Regions from separate parts of the Brumicola nitratireducens FR1064 genome, predicted to be linked through region 2. Evidence: predicted binding sites of a transcription regulator. Region 2 holds the regulator's gene; the other holds the start of a gene.
The links. The regulator FNR, encoded in region 2, switches genes on or off when oxygen is low (the NO sensors DNR and NnrR bind a similar motif). The targets are predictions, from matches to a motif close to TTGATCTAGATCAA.

Region 1: the regulator FNR is predicted to act here: its motif matches at 3,733-3,746, upstream of GNIT_RS15530 (MBL fold metallo-hydrolase RNA specificity domain-containing protein).

Annotation. Positions count from the first base shown of each region.
Region 1 is NC_016041.1:3,656,481-3,663,880, reverse strand. Features, by position in the region: gene GNIT_RS15550 (dicarboxylate/amino acid:cation symporter) at 1-1,308, shown strand, start outside; gene GNIT_RS15545 (Crp/Fnr family transcriptional regulator) at 1,328-2,056, opposite strand; gene GNIT_RS15540 (chaperone modulator CbpM) at 2,237-2,536, opposite strand; gene GNIT_RS15535 (DnaJ C-terminal domain-containing protein) at 2,542-3,486, opposite strand; gene GNIT_RS15530 (MBL fold metallo-hydrolase RNA specificity domain-containing protein) at 3,876-5,279, shown strand; gene GNIT_RS15525 (c-type cytochrome) at 5,266-5,745, opposite strand; gene GNIT_RS15520 (universal stress protein) at 5,948-6,388, shown strand; gene GNIT_RS15515 (DUF211 domain-containing protein) at 6,413-6,670, shown strand; gene GNIT_RS15510 (hypothetical protein) at 6,791-7,276, shown strand; gene GNIT_RS15505 (cation-translocating P-type ATPase) at 7,277-7,400, shown strand, end outside.
Region 2 is NC_016041.1:2,002,392-2,009,791, reverse strand. Features, by position in the region: gene GNIT_RS08725 (cbb3-type cytochrome oxidase subunit 3) at 1-172, shown strand, start outside; gene ccoP (cytochrome-c oxidase, cbb3-type subunit III) at 177-1,133, shown strand; gene GNIT_RS08715 (FixH family protein) at 1,246-1,737, shown strand; gene GNIT_RS08710 (heavy metal translocating P-type ATPase) at 1,756-4,164, shown strand; gene ccoS (cbb3-type cytochrome oxidase assembly protein CcoS) at 4,201-4,440, shown strand; gene GNIT_RS08700 (sulfite exporter TauE/SafE family protein) at 4,443-5,105, shown strand; gene fnr (fumarate/nitrate reduction transcriptional regulator Fnr) at 5,139-5,876, shown strand; gene uspE (universal stress protein UspE) at 6,053-6,961, shown strand; gene ttcA (tRNA 2-thiocytidine(32) synthetase TtcA) at 7,229-7,400, shown strand, end outside.

The DNA of each region.
Region 1 (7,400 bases), 1.7 Mb from region 2:
GATCGCCTTATTAGCACTCGTCTTTGGTTAAAAGTATTAATTGCATTAATGCTTGGGGTGATTGCGGGTGTGCTGTTAGGTCCGGATTTAGGACTTATATCAGCAGACACGGTTAAGACAATAACCGCTTGGCTCGCGTTACCAGGGCAGGTTTTTTTGGCTATCATTCAAATGATTGTTGTTCCGCTTGTGGTTGCGTCGATTGTAAGAGGATTGGCGGCTAACAATAACCCAGATGCAATCAAAAAGAATGGCTTAATTGCACTTGCATTTATTGTTGTATCCACCGCTGTAGCAGCAACAATTGGTATTGGTTTGGCACTCAATATTCAACCGGGTCAATTTGTAGATGCCAGTGCCTTGATTGATGCAAACTCAATCACGGTTGCTGGCGCGGGCGCACAGGGTTTTCCAGCCATGTCAGAATTACCAAACAAGGTGTCAGAGCTCATCCCCAAAAACCCGTTGGCATCGATGGCATCAGGTGAAATGCTGCAGGTCATTTTGTTTGCTGCTGTTTTAGGCGTGGCAATGTTGGCTATTCCTGCACAGCAATCTAAACCCTTATTTGATTTGATGGGCGCTTTACAAGAAGTTAGCCTGCGCATTGTATCTTGGGCTATGTTGCTCGCTCCTATTGCTGTTTTTGGGCTGATTACTCGATTGGTTGCCAATCTTGGTATTGATGTTCTGGCAGGAATGGCGGTTTATGTTTCAACGGTTGTGCTTGGCTTACTGCTTGTCGGATTACTTTATTTTGTGGTTGCTAAAGTGACGCTAGCACAGCCCTTGGGGCAGTTTTTTAAGAATGTTAGAGAGCTTCTTTTGCTGTCTTTTTCTACGAGTAGTTCTGCTGCGGTTATGCCGATTACTTTGCAGGTGGTGGAAGACAAGTTGATGGTCAATCCTGAAATTGCGCGCTTTCTGGTTCCTTTAGGAGCAACTATCAATATGACAGGAACAGGCTTGTATCAAGGCGTTGCGACCGTGTTTTTAGCGCAAGTTTTTAATGTGGATTTAAGCCTTTCAAGCTATTTCTTTATCGTTACCATGTCGGTCGCCGCCTCAATTGGCTCTCCTGCAACACCTGGCGCTGGGATCATCATTCTGAGTATGGTGCTGGAAGGTGTGGGTATTCCGGCTGCAGGTATTGCATTGATTCTTGGCGTAGATCGCATTTTAGATATGTTGCGAACATCCGTGAACGTATTAGGGGATGTTGTCGCTTGCACCACCGTACACTACTTTACACATCTTCACAGCACGCCAGAAAAATCAACCACATTGTTGGAGAAAAAGCTCGAGTAATATGCTGTTGATAGTTTAGCTAGCAAACGCTAGCGCGCCGCTGCTGAGTTGACGTTTTATTGTCTATCCGAGCCGATTCGTTTTTCACCACTTGATAACACTCACAGGAAAGGAACTCTAATTTAGCTCTGTCCAAAACCTTAATGTGGCCGCGTGCGTAACTTATTGCTCCTTGCTTTTGTAATTTACCCGCGGCTTCAGTTACACCCTCACGCCTTACACCCAACATGCTGGCAATGAGTTCATGTGTCATAGTCAGATTATTGCTTGATATGCGGTCTAATGACAGCAGTAACCATCTACATAGTCGCTGCTGAATGCTGTGATGACGATTACAAACCGCAGTTTGTGATATTTGTACAATTAAAGATTGGGTATAATTAAGAAGTTGACCGCGAATGTCGGAGTGATTATTAAACCGTTTGCGCAATTCAGCTGCCGATAGTCGATAAGCAAATCCTTCACTTTGTACCACAGCTAAGTTCAGTGTACTTTCGCCCCCCATAAAGCAGGCAATATCTGAAATACCTTCATTACCCACTATAGATATTTCGACTGAAGCGCCGTCAGCTGTCACATAAAACGTAGAAATAATGCAATCAATAGGAAAGTAAACGTATTCACGTTTCTGATAGGGTTCATAAATGATAGTGCCTAAGGGCAGATTCACCAGTTTGAGGTAAGGAAACAATTGAACTCGATCGTCAATAGAAAAAGAATTTAATAAATTATTTCGTAAATGTATCATGATAGTTTACTTCCATATAATGTCTGCGCCTTCGCGCAGAAACAAAAAGACGAACACTCGTTATTCGTTTCTACATTACAATGTTTAGTCTATTTAACTTTGTCCCACGTCAAGTTTCATGATTATGTTTGAATTGCGTTTTTGAGAACGGCGTTCTTGAGAGCAGTGAAGAAAGCAGTGTTAGAGTAGCCTGTTTAACCTGCTTCTTAATTGGTCATTTTCTTGCAATAGCGTTTCTTTCTCCTTCATTAAATCGATAACCATACTGATAGCAACCCAATCGAGTAACAACTGCTGGTTCAATTTAACGGCTTTTTTAATCCAGTACGCATTCTCTAAATCAAAAATCCATTCTGAAAAAGTCTCACCGCGCAGGGGCGCTGCAATACCGTATTCAACAACTTCAACGATAACTTCTTGGTCAATGTTTTCATTTTCGCACAATTCTTCAATGTCGATATATAGGGTAACGTCTGCCATATCTATTAACTCCAGTCCGATCGAGGATTAAACTTTTCAGTCTCAGCCAATTCAGCCCACAAACGTTTTGTTTCGCTGGTGGTTGAGGGGGGAATATCAATTTTTATAACGACAAGTAAATCGCCCTGACCCGTTTTATTCTTCAGTCCTTTGCCTTTAACCCTCAACTTTTGCCCTGCTCGACTATTTGCTGGAATGTTCAGTTTAACTTTGCTGTTTAAAGTTGGGATCTCAAGTTTAGTGCCAAGTGCCGCCTCCCATGGTGTTAGTGGTAACGTAAGTATTAAGTTGATGCCCTCTACATCAAACAAAGGATGAGGAACTAGACGAATGATCAGATACAAATCACCATTTAACTTATTTTCACTGCCAGGAGCACCTTGGCCTTTGAGCCTGATACGCTCGCCATCTGTCACACCTAAAGGCACTTTAACGTTAAGAGATTTTTTGACTTGCTTCACCTGATTATTGACATAAACGGGAACGTGGTAATCAATCGATTTGCTTTTGCCTGCAACGGCTTCTTCTAAAAAAACAGGTAACTCCATTTCTAGATCTTGGCCTTTAAATAAATCTGGTCCATAGTCCGGGGAGCGTTCAGAGCTCCGTGCTCTGTCGCCAAAAACCGAATTAAAAAAATCTGAAAAATCACCGTGTCCCTGTTGCCGATATTGATTGCTTCCTGTTGAGGACTGCCAACCTGGCGGTGCATTAAATCCGTCGCCTGAGCTGGCGCCATAACGTCTTAAATCATCATATTCAGCTCGTTTTGTTGCATCTTTTAATACTTCGTATGCTTCAGCCACTTCCTTAAATTTTGCTTCTGCGTCTGAAGCGGTGCTCGTATCGGGATGAAATTTAAGTGCGAGTTTACGATACGCCTTTTTAACTTCCTTCAAATCTGCAGTTTCATCTACATCCAAAATTTTGTAGTAGTCTTTGAATTTCATCAATTAATCCTTAGGTTTAAAAGCTCAGCAATATATTTAAAGAGTTTGTTGCTTATTCGTAAGCGTAGACTATTACAGAAAGAGTGCGGCAACAAATAGCGCAAAGTCTGCGGCAAAAACAATACAAAGAATGTCATTCAATGTCCTCCCTGCAGCGGGATAAAACAACAAGGCTTTTTACCCATCAAACTTTGCTACATGCTAAACAGCCAAGTTTCAATTTACTTTAAATGTTAGCTAAGCGTATTGATGGGGATCAAAAACTATTATTTCCAATGCTATATTATTTGAGCGACTTACCAATGCTTTTAGCTACCGTTGGCAGACTGTTCCTTGAAGTTGAAAGCTTCATAGCGCCTTACGTTATGCACAATGAATAAGGGAAACTCATGGCTACAATTACGTTCTATGGCGCAGCGCAAGAGGTGACAGGGTCGTGCCACATGGTCGAGTCATCTAGTTTCGGACGTGTCTTACTTGATTGTGGGATGCATCAAGGTGGGCATAACGTTGAACGAATGCAAAAAGAGGAATTTGAATTCAATCCTAACAAAATTGAGGCTGTAATATTATCGCATGCTCATCTTGACCATTGTGGCATGTTACCAAAATTGGTGAATCAAGGGTTTTGTGGCCATATTTGTTGCTCAAGCGCTACGCAAGGGTTGTTGGGTGTGATGCTAAGAGACTCGGTAGGTATTTATCTCAGTGATTTGGAGAGAGAAAATGTGCGCAGAGCAAGAAAAGGCAAAAAACCGCTGTTGCCTGAATACGATGATGAAGATGTAGTTGATACACTAGCGCTTTGTAAAGGGGTTGAATACGGCAAACAAGTAGAAGTATTGAATGGTTTGCGCGTTGAATTTCAGGATGCTGGGCACATCCTTGGCTCCGCCATTGTCTCACTTTTCATTGATGAAAATAATACATCTAAAAAGTTGGTTTTCTCTGGTGACTTAGGTAATAAAAACGCAGTGTTAATGAAAGATCCCAGCATAATCGAAGAGGCAGATGTGGTGCTCATGGAAGGCACTTACGGGGATCGCAATCATAGAGACATTGAGGACACGGTAGAGCAGCTCAAAACAATTCTAATAGACACCGAAGCGCGCGGTGGGAATATCCTGATCCCTGCTTTTGCGGTTGGTCGTACTCAGGAAATTTTGTTTTATCTGGGTACTTTACACAATGAAGGCCTGCTCAAAAATTGGCATGTTGCTCTTGATAGCCCGATGGCGATTGAGGTAACGCGCGTTTACGACAAATGGTTCCGTTCTTTAGACCAAGACGAAATTCAATTAGCGACGCCATTGGCGACCTCGATTTTAGAAGACTTTATTCCTAATCTATATTTATCAGTTTCGGTTGAAGAATCCATTGCTATTAATCGTTTAAAAAAAGGAGTAATTATCATTGCTGGTAGTGGAATGTGCACCGGTGGCAGAATTCGGCATCATTTTAAACAACGCATTTGGGATAGTCGAAATACGATTATTTTTTGTGGTTACCAAGCTAATGGAACGTTAGGGCGCTTGATAGTAGACGGTAAAAAACACATTAAAATGTTTAACGACGATTTTGCAGTAAAAGCGCAAATTGAAACCTTAGGTGGATTTTCAGCTCATGCCGGACAAGATCAACTATTGGATTGGTTGAAAGGCTTTAAAAATAAACCATCAGTGGTATTAGTCCATGGAGAGCCAATGGCACTAGATGCACTTTCTACTCGCATATGGCAAGACTTAAATATACGAGTGAAAGTACCTGCGCGCGGAGAGTCTATGGTGTTTTAGGCGCTGGTGAGTGTATTTCATAGACCGGATAAACAGTATAAGGCCAAGGCGTGACTTGATAATGAGGTTGAATGTAAGCAACTAAATCTATCAATTCAGTTACCGTGAGCACATCATTGTAGTTCAGCATAACAGAATCTTTATTTTCATCAGAGGTTGCCCACTGCGCTCCTCTCGATATTCTGTGAGAAGGATTAATAATGCTTGTCACCAATTCTGCGTAGGTTTTTACTATCGCTGAATTCGAACTCAGTGAAATTGGAGGTGAATGTTCGCGCTCTACGGCGTTATCCTCTAGTCCGGGGATGCTATGACAGGCAACACATTGATGCTTTAAAAATACTAGTTTACCTGCGTCAGGCTTACCCTCAGGTAAGCTAAAGCCCCTTGGGGAATTTACACCTTGGTCACACGCAAACAAGCTAAAAATACACGATAGACCCGTCAATATAGCGCGCTTACTCATTATTGTTTCCTTTTTCATCGAGTGCATCGTCTGAACAATTGCTGTTTTTAACGCTGCATTAACCACCCTAGAATAAAATAAACGATAAAAAGGTTTTTGACTTGATGTGGGTCAACTTTCTCTAATTTTACTTTGTTAATATGAAGTGACTTTTAAAAACGACAAGCCTGTTTGCGAACGCGTGGCTTCAAAGGAAGATATTATGAGCACTTACAAAAAGATTTTAGTGGCAATTGATATTAACGCAGATTATGAGACGGTTATAAAAAAGGCACTGATAGTTTGTCAATCTCCAGATGATCTTAGTTTGGCTTACATTCCGCTATCGTCTATGTATATTCAACCTTATCTTTATGGTGCTGACTATAGCGCTATCGACGACTCTGAGCGTTTGGCTAGAGCGCAAGCGAAACTAGATGAGATTGCTCAAAAATTTGGCATTAAAAAACAGAACACTCACCTAAAGGCTGGTGATGCGGCTGATGAAATAAAACAAATTGCAAATGATATCGATGCAGACTTGATCGTAATCGGAACACATGGCAGAAGCGGTATCAAATTGCTCCTTGGCTCGACTGCTAACGCAGTTTTGCACGGTGTTAAACAGGATGTATTGGCGGTTCGAGTGCATGATAATAATTAACTAGCATCGTTAAGGGGCCATTTTATGGCTAATGTTTGTCGATTGCGGCTTGACGTATTAAAGCCTCATAAACCCAATGCTTATGATTTTGCACTGGCGCTTTCACAATTAGACGCGACGTGGAAGGTTGTATTAGAAGTCTTAGAAATTGATCAAAGTACGGAGTCTATCTGCTTGGATGTGGTTGGTAAACACATCGATTTTGAAAAAATACAGGCAAAAATAAATGAGTTAGGAGCAAGCGTACATAGCATAGACGCTGTTGAAACCAACGGCGGTTAATCAATCTAATAATTTGGCGAAAATATGTTAAAGAGATTGATAAATCTCATAAGCTTAAGTCAATCTCAATCCATTATACGACGTTATTTTGTCGTTAATGGATTCGACGGAGCACTTACCATGTTCGGTTTAATTCTTGGGTTTATGTTGAGTGCAGACGTGCACGTTCCCAGTGTAATAAATGTCTGTTTAGGGGCTGCTATTGCTCTAGCCGTTTCGGGTGTCAGCAGCGCTTATGTGAGCGAAAGAGCGGAACGAAAGTTAATTCTTCGTCAATTAGAAGATGCAATGCTATCCGACTTGAGCGACTCTTCGCATGCACATGCCGCTACCTTTGTTCCCGTTGTAGTAGCCTTAGTCAATGGCTTAGCTCCTCTTGTGATCTCAGTATTGATCATGATCCCTCTTTGGCTAAATGAAGCAGGCTTTTTATGGGTGACAGCGCCGCTTTGGTCGAGCCTATGCATTGCCGGCTTGCTGCTATTTACACTCGGTGTCTTACTCAGTGGTATTTCCGGTATTCCTTGGTACTTCAGTGGTCTAAAAACGTTAGCGATAGGCTTCTCTACCGCACTGTTAATTTATCTATTTGTTGGGCCCAGCTAAATGGAAGGCTACGACAATCCAATAAACTGGCACACGCTAACAAGCGAGGAGGCACTCAAGCGTCTGAATTCAAAACCGGAGGGTTTAACACCATTGCAAGTTAAGCAGGCGTTGGCAAGCTATG
Region 2 (7,400 bases):
GGACCAGGGAACTATAGGCAGCATATTTACGGTTATCGTTTTCGTCTCTTTCGTTGGCGTTTGTTATTGGGCATTCAGCAGCCGCAATAAAAAAGGCTTTGATGAGGCAGCAAACTTAGTTTTCGATGACGAAGAAAAGAAAAACTTAAATAAAAAAGATCAGGAGTCTTGAACTTATGAGTATGTTTTGGACAATTTGGATATCAGTAATAACATTAGGTTCAATATTAGGCTGTTACGTTCTTTTACGTTGGTGTTTATCAAATAGCACTGGGGTCAAGGAAGGCGAGTCGATGGGACACGTTTTCGATGGCATAGAAGAGATGAACAACCAATTGCCTCGTTGGTGGACAATATTATTCTACATTTGTATTGTTTGGGGTGTTGCTTACTTACTCTTGTACCCTGGTTTAGGCGGGTATAAAGGGCTTCTTGGTTGGGAAAGTTCTAACCAAGGTGTGCTTTCACTTGAAGAGTCGAAGCTTGCATTGCAAAAAGACATTGAAGACGGTAATTGGAACGAGTATGCCCTGCAGATCAAATATGCAAATGAGAAATTCGATCCCATTTTTGCTGAGTATGCAAAAACACCGGTCGAGCAACTAGCAAAGAATGAAGAAGCTGTGCAAGTTGGCCAACGCTTGTTCTTGCAGAACTGCGCGCAGTGTCATGGATCGAATGCAAAAGGTGCAGCATCAGGTTTCCCTAACCTTACGGACAACGATTGGATATATGGCGGTTCTGGTGACAAGATCAAAGAAACATTAATCTTAGGTCGTCGCGGCGCAATGCCTGGTTGGCTCAACAGCATGGGTGAAGACGGCGTAGCCGAGGTTGTAGCATATACCTTGAGCCTAAGTGGTCGTGACGTTGATCAAGGCTTAAAAGAAGCCGGCAAAGCCAGATTCGTGGTTTGCGCAGCCTGTCACGGAATGGATGGTAAAGGCAATCAAATGATCGGTGCTCCTAACCTGACAGACAATATCTGGTTATATGGCGGCAATCAGAAGACTGTGACTGAAACTCTCTATTATGGGCGCAACGGTGTTATGCCGGCGTTTAAAGAGACGCTTGGTGAAGACAAGGTGCATGTCGTTGCAGCTTATGTTTATAGCCTGTCTCAAATAAAGTAAAAATACGACTCAAAAAGCCTCGTAATGACGAGGCTTTTTTTTACCCAATTCCGTATACTCTCCCACCGACAGCATAGTTAATTCACGCAAGTAAAAAAAGAGTTAAAGCATTATGGAAGAACTAGACGTTAAGCCTTGGTATAAACAGTTTTGGCCTTGGTTTCTAATCTGTATCCCCGTTTCATCATTTATCGTTGGCGGCATTGTAGTCAATTTCGCAACGGATGGTACCAACAGTCTTGTAGTTGATGACTACTACAAAGAAGGCAAATCAATTAATGCTAGATTAGATAAAATTGAGAAAGCAAAATCACTCGGTATCAGCACTAGATTAAACATAACGGACGATGTCATCTCCGTTGAATTTTTATCAGGTGCACCGCAAACCAGAGAGGCATTAAAACTAGATTTTTTTCATGTCACCCTAGAAGAGAGAGATTTTTTTGTGTTGTTAAGTGCCGACGCCAGTGGGATTTACAGAGCTCAAAACGATACCAGCGTAGAAGGAAAATGGCGGTTACGACTTACTCCACTTGACGAGAGTTGGAAGGTTCAAAAAACCATTACCTTACCGACATCGAAAGCGACTAGTTTTAATCCATAATGGCGGTACCCATACTCAATGGCTATTAATATTTCAAAAGGTGATTGCTTTCATTGTGGGCTGCCAAATTTAGAGGGTGACAAATACCCCGTCACTATTCTCAATAATAAACATTATATGTGCTGTCCAGGTTGCCAAGCCGTGGCGAGCACAATTGTCGATAACGGGCTAGAGAGTTACTACGAATTCCGGACTGAACCTGCAGCAAAAGGCGATTCTGCGCTTGACAATACGATGAGTAAACTTGCGGTTTATGACGAGCCGGAACTGCAAGAAGAATTTGTTTTTGATAGCGGTAAAGATAAACAAATTCAGTTAACTGTTGAAGGTATAACGTGCGCGGCCTGTGGTTGGCTTATAGAAAAGCAACTGGCAAAAGTAAGTGGCGTTAAACAGGTTGCTGTTAACGTAGGTGCAAGGCGAGCGATGGTTACATGGAATGATGATGAAATTCATCTTTCACAACTGCTTGGCAAGCTTAAAACTATTGGCTATGAATCACTTCCCTTTCAAGCTGATAAACATGAAGCGTCATTTCAAAATGAACAGAAAAGTTATCTAAAAAAGCTCGGCCTAGCGGGTATCATGACTATGCAGGTGATGATGTTAGCCATGGCTCAATATTTCGATCTCTTCGGCGATATGGATGCTGAAACAACCCGCTATTTCAATTGGGTCAGTCTTGTTTTAACTACCCCTGTTGTTTTGTATTCAGGCAGTGTTTTTTATCTCAGCGCTTTAAAATCCACATTAGCAAAAACGATTAATATGGATATTTCAATTAGCATTGCCATATTATCTACCTATATCGCTGGGATAATCACAATCAATCAAGTTGATGCTGAAGTGTATTTCGAATCAATTTGTATGTTCGTTTTCTTCTTGCTTATTAGTCGCTACTTGGAACAAAGAACGCGTCATAAAGCAAATCAAATATCTTCAAATATGTTAAAGCATATTCCCGTCACCGCATTTAAGTGGGTAGATGGCGAACTGAAGTCCGTGTTAGCTAAGCAGTTACAAGTAAACGACCTAGTACTTGTTAAGGCCGGTGAAATCATCCCAGTGGATGGGGAAATCACTGAAGGACAAGCAACCATTGATGAATCGATGCTAACAGGTGAGTTTGAGTCCGTCGAAAAACAGCAGGGCGCACAGGTATATGGCGGAACAATCAACCAGCTAGGTGTTATTACTATCAGAGTCACTACATCGCTTAAATATGCGATGGTGAATCAAATTTTACGGCTGCAGGAAACGGCATTAGCGAACAAGCCTAAAGTTGCCTTGATGGCTGACAAACTTAGCCGTCACTTCGGTGCGATTGTATTGGCATTTACAGCTATCACTTACACATTTTGGTACTTTCAAGATGGTCCAAATGCATTTTGGATCGCTATTTCTGTGCTCGTTGCTACGTGCCCCTGCGCTCTTGGTTTGGCTACGCCTTCTGCCTTGACGTGTGCAATGGCTAAGTTAAACAAAGGCGGCATATTGCTTAAACGAGCCGATGCACTCGAGCAACTTACTGAAATAACAGACATCGTGTTTGATAAAACGGGTACGCTAACCCGTGGAGAGTTTTCTATCGAAAGAGCTTGGTTTGCTGATGACCAGCAGCGAGATAAACTGCTCTCAATAGCCACAGCATTAGAAATAAGATCCGAACACCCTATTGCAAAAGCCTTTGCAAAACTCAACATAAATACTAAAGACGAGCAAATTGACGATTTTAGCTTAAGCATTGGTAATGGCATTGCAGGTAAGCTTAACGGGCATGTTTATAAACTAGGTTCAGCTAACTTTGTTAATTTAACTGGGTGCCCACCTTTAGCTAATGAGCTTGATAATGCCACAGTGATACTTACTAAAAATGACGCTGTTGTCGCCGCGTTCTGGTTAGTTGACCAAATAAAGAGTGACGTAGCAGCAGTACTGAAGAAATTAAAGCGCTATGACACAAGTATATTAAGTGGTGATAGCGAAAAAAATGTTAGCTTTGTAGCACACAAGTTAGGCATTAATAATAGCTATGCACAATGTACCCCGTCACAAAAGTTAACAACAATAAAGACCATGCAGCAGCAAGGTAAAAAAGTATTGATGCTTGGCGATGGTATTAATGACGCTCCTGTATTAGCGGCAGCGGATGTGTCTTTGGCCGTAGGTAATGCGTCAGACTTAGCGAAAAACGCAGCCGACGTTATTTTGCTTAACGCACGATTGGATTCTCTTTCTTTGGTGTTGGCTATGGCAGACAGAACCCGGCGTAAAATAAAACAGAATATGGTGTGGGCAATTGGGTATAACGTGCTAGTTTTACCACTAGCAATGGCTGGTTTTTTAACGCCTTGGATGGCTGCTCTTGGCATGTCTATTAGTTCCATCATTGTGGTAATTAACTCTACGCGGCTGCTTAAAGATTAAGATAAAACCCTATAGGTAACGGAGTCTATTGAAAGTATGAGTATTATTTATGTGTTGATACCCCTTGCTATCATCATTGTAGGTATCGCGATCGTTGTATTTTTTTGGGCTGTTCGGTCGAATCAATTTGAAGACCTCGATCGCCAAGGCTATAGCATTTTGTTTGATGACGACATCAATACCCAGGATAAAGAAGCTGATCAGAGTATCGTTACACTAAACAAAAGTAATGGCTCCGACAGCAACGAGTCGAAGCCAAGCACTGTCGATAAGTAATAATGGTCGACATTAACTACATAGGAGCTTTCTTAATTGGCATCGCCGGAGGTGTTCATTGCATCGGTATGTGCGGTGGTATTGCCAGTGCATTTTCATTTGCAATTCCTAAAGGGCAATCACAGCTTCCCTATATTTTTTCATACAACCTTGGTCGTATAGTCAGTTACACGATTGCAGGTGCAATTACTGGTTTTATAGGCAGCATTGCAACCGTTAATATTCAATCCGCATTCCCTTTTTTGCAAATTATTAGTATTGTATTTTTGGTTTTATTAGCGCTTTACATCAGCGATTGGTACAAGGGTTTATCTTACTTAGAAAAACTAGGTGGAAGTCTTTGGAGAAAAGTAGCCCCTCTATCCAAAAAACTTATTCCCTTCAAAAACCCATTGTACACTCTACTGTATGGCATGATATGGGGCTGGTTACCCTGTGGTTTGGTTTATTCGGTGCTGACTTGGTCTCTGGCCAGCGAGTCGGCAATGCAAGGTGCGCTTGTAATGTTTTCTTTTGGCGTAGGGACACTCCCTACGCTTTTTGCAGCGAGTTTAGGAGCAAGCTTTTTAGTCCCCATTTTTCAACATAAATTGACTAGGATTACGATCTCTTTGCTGTTGCTTCTATGTTCTTTGGCCTTGACCTTAAACCTAGTTATGAGCTAACTTAACGGCATAATTAACAAGGATGAATAAGTAATGGCAAAAGCCCCCGAACTTTCGATTCACTGTCAAAGTTGTACCTTTAGTCACTTGTGTTTGCCGGTTAGTTTGAACAAAAATGAATTGGAATCGTTAGACGACATTATTGAGCGCAAAAAACCTCTACACAAAAATGATAAATTAGTTCGCCATGGCGATGATTTCCATTCTTTGTACGCTGTACGCTCTGGTTCGTTTAAGTCATACGTTAGCGATAAAGATGGTGTTGAACAAATTATCGGCTTTCATTTCCCTGGCGATATTATTGGCTTTGATGCATTAAAAGACAATAAGCACGGCAGTTCTAGCCAGGCCCTAGAAACGGCTATGGTATGCGAGCTCCCCTACGATACCCTCGACGAGATGTCGGTGAAATTTCCAAAGTTAAGACAGCAAATAATGCGCTTCATGAGTGCGGAAATTAAACATGACCATGATTTAATGATGTTGCTCAGTAAGCGCAGCGCAGAAGAGCGGTTATTGCACTTCTTGAGCCATTTATCGCAGCGCTTTGAAGAAAGAGGCTTTTCTGCAAAACAGTTCAACCTATCCATGACCAGAAATGAAATAGGCAACTACCTTGGCTTAACGGTGGAAACTATCAGTAGATTATTAACCCGCTTTCAAAAAGAAGAATTAATAAAAGTTGATGGCAAATTAATATCCATTATTAATTTTGATGGAATTAGGCAGCGTTTACCCGATATGGAAATTAACTTTACTAACGTTTGTTAGTGCAAATAGTAAACATCTCATGTGCTCTGTTATTTTGGCTCTTTCTGCGCAGAACTTAATAGAGCTAAACTTTTAACTTTTTTCGGCAATTATTTGATCTGCGGCAATAGCTTAACTGGTGTATTGAACAAAAAGCATCCACACTACAAACTTATATATCAGTGTTGGAGAAAATCATGTTTACGTGTAAAAAAATACTCGCTGTTACCGACCCCACCCTCGAACAACAAACTCCGGTGTTGCGTGCGCTGAAATTTGCGCAAAGAACAGACGCTACAATAATCGTGTTTTCCTGTATTTATGATAAATCTTACGATATGACCGCAGTGCTTAACAGCGAAGCACGTGTCAATATGAAAGAGGCCATGGTTGAACAAGAAAGATTAAAGATAGAGGCTCAAATAAAACAACTCAACCTAACAGGTAAAGTTAAGATTGACATAGTTGTTGTGTGGCATAAAAAATTACATGAAGCGGTAATAAATACCTGCAGTGATTATGGTTGTGACCTTATTATAAAAGCGACTAAGAAGCATGGATTACTCTCTTCTAGTTTATTTACTGCTGCAGATTGGCACATTGCTCGAAACTCATCTGTTAACTTACTCTTAGTAAAGTCTCACGAATGGCCACAAAAACCAACTATACTGACTGCAATCGGTGTTTCGGCTAAAGATGATGAACATGTATTCTTGAGTGATAAAGTGGCTGAAACAGCATATGAGTTATCTCAGCTACTTGATGCGAATCTTCATTTTGCCAACTCATATGCTGGTGCACCGGTCCAAGTAACGGTCGAAGTACCTAGTTTTTCTCCCGAAATTTACAATAAAACGGTGCAAGAAAGACATACTACACAATTAAATACACTGGCTGAGAAATACAAGGTCAACGATACTAATATACATGTGCAGGAAGGATTACCCGAAGATATGATCCCAGCCATTTGCCAGCAATATAAAGCCGACCTCGTAGTTATTGGCTCAGTTGGAAGAAAAGGATTAACCGCCGCACTCCTAGGTAATACAGCGGAGCTTATTATTGACTCAGTTGATTGCGATACCTTGATTGTAAAAACAAATTAAATTCAGTTGATATTAGCAAGAGCCAAGCTTATGCCAGAAAATTAAGCTATTGCGACCTAGGCAGAAGCTTTCTCTACTCGCTTTCTCAACTAAATACTTAAAGCGTTTAACTTAACGCCTCTTTGTTAATTGCTTACCAAGCTCACAAGCATTAAAATGACACCCATCGAAAAACGCCATATTTTTTTGTATTCTATGGAAGCATACACAGACCAGCGTTTTTATTTTGAATGAATTGACCCAGCTTATGGGTTGTCGGAATGCATAATGAGTGAAGAAACAGGCTTTAACCAAAAGCTAAAATACAGTAACGATAAATTAGCAAAAAAAATACGTAGAAACGTTGGCAAAGCTATAGACGACTACAACATGATAGAGGATGGGGATGTTGTGATGGCCGCCATAAGTGGTGGGAAGGATTCATTTGCCATGTTGGATA